3 regions of the Providencia stuartii genome follow, and region 3 is predicted to be linked to each of the others. Evidence: predicted binding sites of a transcription regulator. Region 3 holds the regulator's gene; each other region holds the start of a gene.
What was found. The regulator CRP, encoded in region 3, controls carbon source genes, mostly activating them, when cyclic AMP is high. The targets are predictions, from matches to a motif close to ATGTGANNNNNNTCACAT.
Positions count from the first base shown of each region.

Region 1: msrB (peptide-methionine (R)-S-oxide reductase MsrB) is a predicted target of CRP. The motif match lies at 1,920-1,937, and genes of this name have one in related genera.
Region 2: deoC (deoxyribose-phosphate aldolase) is a predicted target of CRP. The motif match lies at 1,130-1,147, and genes of this name have one in related genera.

Region 1 is NZ_CP119546.1:2,154,369-2,157,660, forward strand. It holds gene P2E05_RS09400 (D-hexose-6-phosphate mutarotase) at 1-545, opposite strand, end outside; gene gapA (glyceraldehyde-3-phosphate dehydrogenase) at 717-1,712, opposite strand; gene msrB (peptide-methionine (R)-S-oxide reductase MsrB) at 2,068-2,481, shown strand; gene P2E05_RS09415 (YeaC family protein) at 2,600-2,902, shown strand.
Region 2 is NZ_CP119546.1:760,096-763,387, forward strand. It holds gene P2E05_RS03255 (NupC/NupG family nucleoside CNT transporter) at 1-940, shown strand, start outside; gene deoC (deoxyribose-phosphate aldolase) at 1,409-2,188, shown strand; gene deoA (thymidine phosphorylase) at 2,242-3,292, shown strand, end outside.
Region 3 is NZ_CP119546.1:347,517-350,808, forward strand. It holds gene P2E05_RS01505 (hypothetical protein) at 47-1,141, opposite strand; gene crp (cAMP-activated global transcriptional regulator CRP) at 1,324-1,956, opposite strand; gene P2E05_RS01515 (OsmC family protein) at 2,263-2,667, shown strand; gene P2E05_RS01520 (phosphoribulokinase) at 2,739-3,292, opposite strand, start outside.

The sequences.
Region 1 (3,292 bases), 1.8 Mb from region 3:
AAATAATGGCCACCTAGGCCATAGACCGTCGTTTTATGGATATCACCAACGTTGAGGTAAGTGTGCATGGCGGCCGTAGTGTCAAAATCACCATAGCTTTCTAACTCTAATTCACAGGTTTCACCGAGTTTCATACGTAATATGAGGGTAAACTCATGTGGCCAGAGTTTACGGGTATAGTCGTTATCGGTGAGGGTAAAGGTGAGGATCACACCATCTTCGTGTTCATTATGTGCAGTAAACTGCCACGGTAAAATCCGTGCAAAACCATGGCTAGGGCTGCCAGCAGGACCAAACCAAGGCCAACAAATAGGAATACCACCGCGAATAGCGGTGCCTGCTTTGAATGCACTTTCACTGCTGAGCCAGATACACGGTTTTTGACCATGAGGTTGCCAATCAATTAGTTGAGCACCTTGAATGCTAACAGCACCACGTACTTTAGGGTGAGAAATAATAATTAAGGGCAGTTCACCCAACTGACGTTGGCTAATGTAGGCTGAAAGTTGCTTAATAACGGGTAAAGCAAAGAGTGTATCATGCATAATTATTTGCCTGTATATATGGAACAGTGAATACAAATAGGTTAGCAGAACTCAGGAAAACCGTCATTCTCCCTGAGACGTAAGTGGGGGACTCCCGACAAAATTGGCGGTAAATAAAACAAAAGAGCCGCCAAAAGGCGGCTCAAATTAACCTTAAAACATGAATGACTCTTATTTAGAAATATGAGCAATCAGGTCAAGAACTTTGTTTGAATAGCCAGTTTCGTTGTCATACCAAGAAACCAGTTTTACAAAGTTATCATTCAGTGCGATACCTGCTTTAGCATCGAATACTGAAGTCAGTTTTTCGCCGTTGAAATCTGTTGATACAACATCATCTTCAGTATAACCCAGAACGCCTTTCAGCTCGCCCGCAGCAGCTTCTTTGATAGCATCACAGATTTGAGCGTAAGTCGCTGGTTTTTCCATACGAACAGTTAAGTCAACAACGGAAACGTTAGGTGTCGGAACACGGAAAGACATACCCGTCAGCTTGCCATTCAGTTCAGGAATAACTTTACCTACTGCTTTAGCTGCACCTGTTGAAGATGGGATGATGTTTTGAGAAGCACCACGACCACCACGCCAGTCTTTGTGAGAAGGGCCATCAACAGTTTTTTGCGTTGCTGTAGTTGCGTGAACAGTTGTCATCAGACCTTCGATGATACCGAATTTGTCGTTGATAACTTTAGCCAGAGGGGCCAAGCAGTTAGTTGTACAAGAAGCGTTAGAAACGATTTCTTGACCTGCATAGCTCTTATGGTTAACACCCATAACAAACATTGGCGTGTCGTCTTTTGAAGGACCTGTCAGAACAACTTTTTTCGCGCCTGCTTGGATGTGTTTACGTGCGGTTTCATCTGTTAAGAAGATACCCGTTGCTTCAGCAACGACGTCAACACCGACTTCGTTCCACTTCAGGTTTGCAGGATCTTTCTCTGCGGTAACGCGAATTTTTTTGCCATTTACAACTAGGTGACCATCTTTAACTTCAACAGTACCGTTGAAACGACCGTGAGTAGAGTCATATTTCAGCATGTAAGCCATATAGTCTGCATCGAGCAGGTCGTTGATAGCAACGATTTCGATATCAGAACGCTCTTGTGCAGCACGGAAAACGATACGGCCAATACGACCAAAACCATTAATACCTACTTTGATAGTCATAGTATTTCCACCAGCTATTTATTCGTGAATTAAGTTGTAGTTAAAGTTACCAAAACCTTGCCAGCCGTCAAGCGGAATCGTGTCAATTATTGAAAAAAATCAAAACTACTCGCACTAATTGCTTACTTGTCAGCCACTTTAGAGGCAAATACATCCGCACGTATTATCGGGATTGTGCGGGATAATGAAACCTGCTATCAGTGATATATGTGAAACCCGTCACAAATCAAAACACAAAGCAGCGTGTTAATTAGTTTAGAATATCTTTATAAAACTTGTTGTTAATTTTTTGTTGCGTCAAATGGGGGTATTATTAGCTTAATACCACTAAGTGATTTCAATATTTGGGTTTGATATGACAGATAAAAGTAAGCAACCGATTGATATTTCGGAGCTAAATGATATTCAGCAATATGTGACTCAACAAGCAGGAACAGAGCGTCCTTTTACTGGGGTTTTATTGCATAATCGTAAAGATGGGGTGTATGAATGTCTGTGTTGTGGTACACCACTTTTTCTATCAGAGACCAAATTTGATGCCGGATGTGGATGGCCGAGTTTTTATCAGCCAGTGAATGAAGATGCGATTAAATACATCGAAGATTTCTCTCATGGCATGCATCGAATCGAAGTTCGCTGCCAAAACTGTGATGCTCACTTAGGACATGTCTTTCCTGATGGACCGCAACCTACTGGGCAGCGTTACTGCATTAATTCAGCATCATTAAGCTTTATCGATGAGCAAACCGGCGAAAAGACTCGTGGATAGGGTGCTGAAGCAAGCTGAAGCTAAAAAACAAAATAAAGCATTATCGATTCAGCTAAATTGAAATAGGTCATGAAATACCGATAGATGATTTGCTGAGTCTTTTTGAAGGAGTCGTGAAGTGAGTATAGAGTTAGAGCCAGAACAATTAGAGCAACTGTTATCAGTGATGACCCCTGAGATTTATCAGCGTTTAGTGACCGCTGTTGAATTAGGAAAATGGCCTGATGGTGTCGCTTTAACCGCAGAACAAAAAGAACATAGCTTACAAATGGTGATGTTATGGCAATCGCGTCACAATCATGACCCTGAACATATGACGATTGGTACGGATGGGCAAATTACCATGAAAAGTAAGCAGGAGCTCAAATCAATGTTTCAAGGCGAGATGCTGGCGACATTGAAACCACAAAACAAAGACTAGTTTCATCTGCTTGCCTCTTTATCTCAATAAGAGGCAAGTCATATCGATAATACGCTATTGCTAAAACGGTCTTCTCCGCTAATACAAAAGGTTAAGAGACACATTATGAAATTGTCTTCTCATTTACTCTTTTCTTTCAAATAATTTCTTCCGACGATTTTTCAAACATAAAGTCTGGCATGAGAAAGATTTTTACGGCCTCAAAGTCGGCTTTAATTAATTTGTTCACTGTTTATTTAAATTGATGATAGTCATTGATAATTAAGGTTATTTATTGGGGGTGCCATAAAAAGCATCAAAGCACTGTTTCGATAAACACGCCTATAATTTTGCTTAATAAATAAAGATAATTTATGGCAAATAATGATTCTCATGAGCGTATCGGCAAGC
Region 2 (3,292 bases), 410 kb from region 3:
TTACCTCGGTATTATGCAACTAGTCATCAAAGTATTGGGTGGCGGCTTGCAAAAAGTGCTTGGTACCTCCAGAACGGAATCTTTATCTGCTACAGCGAATATCTTTGTTGGGCAGACAGAGGCACCATTAGTTGTACGTCCTTATATCTCGACCATGACCAATTCCGAATTATTTGCGGTTATGTGTGGTGGTTTGGCTTCTGTAGCAGGCTCTGTATTGGCCGGTTATGCGCAAATGGGTGTTCCAATGGAATACTTGATTGCTGCATCGTTTATGGCGGCTCCGGGAGGATTACTGTTCGCTAAATTGCTTGTACCCGAAACTGAGGAAGTGCGTGATAACGTTAATGCGACAGAGTTGGTTGCTGAAGATGAGCGCCCAGCAAACCTGATCGATGCAGCTGCTTCAGGTGCTGCTTCGGGGATGCAATTGGCCTTGAACGTAGGTGCAATGTTATTGGCATTTATCGCCTTGATCGCTCTAATTAACGGTATTTTAGGCGGTGTTGGTGGCTTGTTCCATTATCCACAACTTTCTTTGGAATTAATTCTGGGATGGGTATTTGCGCCGATAGCTTATTTGATTGGTGTGCCATGGAGTGAAGCAACAGTTGCCGGTTCGTTTATTGGTCAAAAAGTGGTTGTTAACGAATTTGTTGCCTTTATGAATTTCGGTGAATACATGAAACCGGATGCAGATGTTCTTGCGGCAGGCAAACAGGTACTTTCCGATCATACTAAAGCGATCATTTCATTTGCACTGTGTGGTTTTGCTAACTTATCTTCGGTGGCTATTTTACTTGGTGGTTTAGGTGGTATGGCACCAAATCGTCGTAGTGATGTCGCCCGTTTAGGAATGAAAGCTGTTCTGGCGGGTACGCTCTCTAACTTAATGAGTGCGACTATTGCGGGCTTCTTCTTAACACTTGCAATAATTTAATCTCTCGTTTTTTGAGGAAGGGCAAATGCCCTTTCTCTTTCATTATTTTCAGTTATATTCTTTCTTCTTTTTATTTCATACCGTCAATTTTGAACTACGCTTAATCAAGTGTATTGATGGCATTGGAAGGCTAAAAAAGACATAAAAAAGCCATTTGAGAGAATAAAACTGAGACTAAATAGCGTATAATTGCGATATTGTTCACATATTTGTATTTAACAATGTAACGTTCAGGCAATTAATGTGATTTGTAGCACACAAAATAGCCGAGTTCCATGGTCAAATAGCGATAAATTAGCTGCTATGGACTGCTAGTTCTCAGAGTGAATGTGCTCTAGGGTATTGTGCGGTGAGAAGGAATTCAGCTGCTACATTCGGGTTTTCGAGTAGCATCTTTAAGGAACCAAGCCCGCTCGCCAACAAAGAACGTGTTGTTCTGACAGAATTCACAACGTTGGAGAGTTTTTTATGACTGATTTAACTGCTGCTGCGCAACGCGCGCTGAATCTGATGGATTTAACCACCCTCAATGATGACGATACCGATGAAAAAGTGATCGCGTTGTGTCATCAAGCAAAAAGCCCAGCAGGCCAAACTGCGGCTATCTGTATCTACCCTCGTTTTATTCCTGTTGCACGTAAAGCACTGCGTGAGCAAGGTACGCCCGAAGTGCGTATCGCAACAGTCACTAACTTCCCGCATGGAAATGATGACATCGAGATAGCGTTGGCGGAAACACGTGCTGCTATTGCTTATGGTGCAGATGAAGTTGATGTGGTTTTCCCTTATCGAGCGTTGATGGCTGGTAATGAAAAAATTGGTTTTGATTTAGTGAAAGCGTGCAAAGATGCTTGCGCGGCAGCCAATGTCCTTCTGAAAGTGATTATTGAAACCGGCGAATTAAAAGATCCTGCACTGATTCGCAAAGCTTCTGAAATCTCAATTAAAGCGGGTGCGGACTTTATTAAAACCTCCACAGGTAAAGTACCGGTGAATGCCACTCTTGAAAGTGCTGAAATCATGATGCAAGTGATCCATGATATGGGCGTAGCGAAAACCGTTGGTTTTAAACCGGCGGGTGGCGTTCGTACTGCTGAAGAAGCTGCTCAATATTTAGCATTAGCAGATAGAATTTTAGGTAAAGACTGGGTCGATGCTCGCCATTTCCGTTTTGGCGCATCAAGTTTATTAGCTAATCTGTTGAATACACTTGGTTTTGAGACTAAAAAATCAAGCAGTAACTATTAATAATAGTGTGATTAAGCGATTACCTAGATTCTGTTTGAATTAAGGAGCATACCGTGTTTCTGGCACAAGAAATTATCCGTAAAAAACGTGATGGTAAAGTACTGAGTGAAGAAGAAATTCGTTTCTTTATCAATGGAGTACGAGATAATTCTGTTTCTGAAGGTCAGATAGCCGCATTGGCAATGACCATCTATTTTAATGATATGACAATGGCTGAACGTGTTGCATTAACATTGGCAATGCGTGATTCAGGCACTGTACTAAACTGGAAATCACTCAATTTAAATGGCCCTCTCGTTGATAAACATTCAACTGGCGGGGTTGGTGATGTGACCTCTTTGATGTTAGGCCCAATGGTTGCTGCGTGTGGTGGCTATGTGCCGATGATTTCGGGGCGTGGCTTGGGCCATACCGGAGGAACGCTGGATAAGCTTGAAGCGATTCCTAATTTTGATATTTTCCCAGATGATGAGCGTTTCCGTGACATTATCAAAAATGTTGGGGTTGCGATTATCGGGCAGACAAACTCACTGGCACCCGCTGATAAACGTTTTTATGCAACGCGTGATATCACTGCAACAGTTGATTCTATTCCACTGATTACCGCATCTATTTTAGGCAAAAAATTAGCTGAAGGTCTTGATGCCTTAGTGATGGACGTCAAAGTGGGGTCAGGTGCCTTTATGCCAACTTATGAAAAATCAGAGCAGTTGGCTGAGTCTATCGTACAGGTGGCTAATGGTGCGGGTTGTAAAACAACGGCTTTATTGACCGACATGAACGAAGTACTTGCTTCAAGTGCGGGTAATGCCGTTGAAGTCCGCGAAGCGGTGCAATTTTTAACCGGCGAATACCGGAACCCTCGTTTGTACGAAGTCACGATGGCGCTGTGTGTTGAAATGCTTGTATCCGGATCCTTGGCTGCAAATAGAGAAGAAGCTCGCCAGAAATTGCAGGCGGTGTTGGATAATGGACAAGCCGCAGAGATTTTTGGTCGTATGGTGGCGGCTCAAAAAGGCCCAACTGATTTCGTTGAAAACTATAACAAGTATTTACCAACAGCCGTATTGCACAAAGCCGTGTATGCGGAGAAATCCGGTATTG
Region 3 (3,292 bases):
TATTAACCTCTTTGAGTTTTTAACCATTGATGAGTAGATTAGATCATTATCTTTTTTTGTATAACCTTTCCACTGACGCCTGCTGATCCTCTAATGTCGCAAATGTTTTTCGAATAATAACAGGAGCATTTTGAGCATTATTTGGAGTAATCGTTTTTTTTATTTTACGAGAACTTTGCGTGCTTATATTTTTTGTGTGATTAATGCGGTTTCCCTTATTTTGTATTTGTTGGGGATCAGCCTTGTTGTGAGTCTCAGAAACGCAAAGGGATAATGCTATTTCAGTCAGACCTCTTTTAACTTGCCCATTTATAATGACGCGTCCAGTGCCTTGAGAATGAGAAGAGATGACATGAGCGGTCTGATGAATTGACTGTTCCTTTTTCGGTGGATTGAGTTCCTTAGTCGTGGTGGCTATTTTGAGGGGAATACGACTTCCTTTTTGATATGAAATTGGTTTCGGTTGAGTGAAGTGTTTAATAATGGTGTCTTTCTCGGATTGAGTTTGTTCTTTTTTATCCATATACCAAACTAAATCCAGTTCTGAATAGTTTGTACCAATAAGGCTTGCATTGAGTTCTGATTTTTTCAGGTAGAGCATTGAGCGATCTTTTAGAGATTCAGCAGAATAGCGATTAGCCTCTAATTTATCTAACACGTGATGACATTTAGATTTCAACTGCTCAAGTTTTTGTTGAAGATGACATTCAGACGTCGGTCTCTTCACATTTAATGGGGAGGTTGATTGGTTATCACAGATATGACGCTCATTTGTTTTAATCGTATTTTTTGACATGCTTGGTTTTAATGAATAGGAAAAGGGTAACGATAATGAGGGTAAAGAAGGGAGCTGGCTCTTATTGAGAATATTGGCGGTATTGATTGCCGCATCGATTTTAGTTTGCTGTATCTGACATGCGTTATCATCGTATTTTACGGGTGTCGATAAGGTGATTGAGGTTGGCTTAGTGCTATGTATTTCGTTAAGAAACTTATACTTTGCTTCTAGATTATTTCTTTTTATACGACATGATTCAGCGATTGTTTCAGTTGTCAGATTGCCACGTTTGAGCATCTCTGCATGAGCCGCTACTGTTTGGTTGATATATTTTACGGATGGGTGATGTTGACTTGTTTTCATTTTAATAAAACCTTTAAATAATAGTATATTAATTATTCTAGATTTTATTTTTTAGTGGATATGAATAATATAAAATAACGATACTTATGCTATTTGCTGGTTTTGTGGTGATATCGAAGGAAAATGGCTCTATATCAAAGATATAAAGCCATTATGCAATTGAGGTCAGACGAATTATAGGTTTATCGAGTACCGTACACCACGATAGTTTTACCATGCGCGGAGATAAGGTTTTGGTCTTCTAGCATTTTTAAGATGCGACCAACCGTTTCGCGGGAACAACCGACAATTTGGCCAATCTCTTGGCGTGTGATCTTAATTTGCATTCCATCTGGATGCGTCATCGCATCGGGTTGTTTCGCTAAATTAAGTAGCGTTTGAGCAATACGGCCTGTGACATCAAGGAAAGCCAGATTACCGACTTTTTCTGATGTGGTTTGTAGGCGGCTTGCCATTTGCGCGGAAAGGCGCATAAGGATATCAGGGTTAACCTGAATAAGCTGACGAAATTTTTTATAAGAAATTTCAGCGACTTCGCAGGCACTTTTTGCTCTGACCCAAGCTGAACGTTCTTGCCCTTCTTCAAATAACCCTAGTTCACCAATGAAGTCTCCCTGATTTAAATAGGAGAGGATCATTTCTTTGCCTTCTTCATCTTTGATTAAAACAGCCACTGAGCCTTTAACGATATAGTAAAGGGTTTCTGCTTTTTCACCCTGATGGATCAGAGTGCTCTTGGATGGATATTTATGAATATGGCAGTGTGACAAAAACCATTCAAGAGTAGGGTCTGTTTGTGGCTTGCCGAGAACCATTAGCGTTATCCTCTGTATGTTAATACAGCCATTCGGTTAATCGTCACCAGAATAGCTGGTTTTTTAAAGTCACTAGCTTAGCATATTAATTCGCATTATAGAGCAAGTTAATACCAACACTATAATATAATCAATTGAAACCTTGAGTTTTGATCTTAACCCTATCAGGTGGAACTTTGTTTGTAACATATTAAACTCAGAAAGTCTTGTTTTTATCGATTCAGCATCATAAAGCGCCTATTTGATTGAAAGGGTTTATGTAACAATGTAATCTTTTAGATAAACTTTTTCCTAGGGGAATAAAATATGGAAGCAAGAGTTAAATGGGTTGAAGGGCTCTCTTTTTTAGGCGAATCGGCTTCAGGTCATCAAGTTATGATGGACGGTAATTCCGGTGATAAAGCGCCTAGCCCAATGGAAATGGTCTTGATGGCTGCGGGCGGTTGTAGTGCTGTTGATGTTGTTTCTATTTTACAAAAAGGCCGTAATGACGTGAGGGGTTGTGAAGTTAAATTAACGTCACAGCGTAGGGATGAAGCACCTCGTTATTTTACCCATATTAATTTGCACTTTATTGTAACGGGAACGGATTTAACGGAAAAAACGGTTGAACGCGCTGTTCAGCTTTCTGCTGAAAAATATTGCTCGGTCTCATTAATGTTAGAAAAAGCCGTCACTGTTACCCACAGTTTTGAAATCAAAAACCAATAATTTATTTATTAATTATATAAATTTTTTAATTTATGATGCTTATTTTAAATAATAATAAGCATCATTTATTATTAATCATGTTTTCTTTTTATGAGTTTTTCGACCAACGGTGTCATGATTAACTCCATCGCTAATCCTAATTTTCCACCTGGTACAACGATAGTGTTCATTGCGGATATAAAAGAACCATTTAACATCGCCAATAAATAAGGGAAGTCGATCTGTTCTAGCCCCCTAAAACGAATGACAATGAAACTTTCATCTTGTGAAGGAATCGCTTTAGCGGAAAATGGATTGGATGTATCGACAGTCGGTACACGTTGGAAATTAATATGGGTACGTGAAAATTGAGGGGTAATATAATTAATATAGTCACCCATTGAACGTACGACGGAATCCATGACGGCTTCTCGTGAATGCCCCCGTTCTGTTGTATCGCGGATCAATTTTTGGATCCATTCAAGGTTAACGATTGGAACCACACCCACTAATAAATCGACGTACTGTGCGACATCGTTTTCAGGCGTGACGACACCGCCATGCAAGCCTTCATAGAATAAAACATCACTATTTGCAGGTAAGGGTTCCCACGGTGTGAATGTGCCAGGCTGAAGCCCATAGGGTA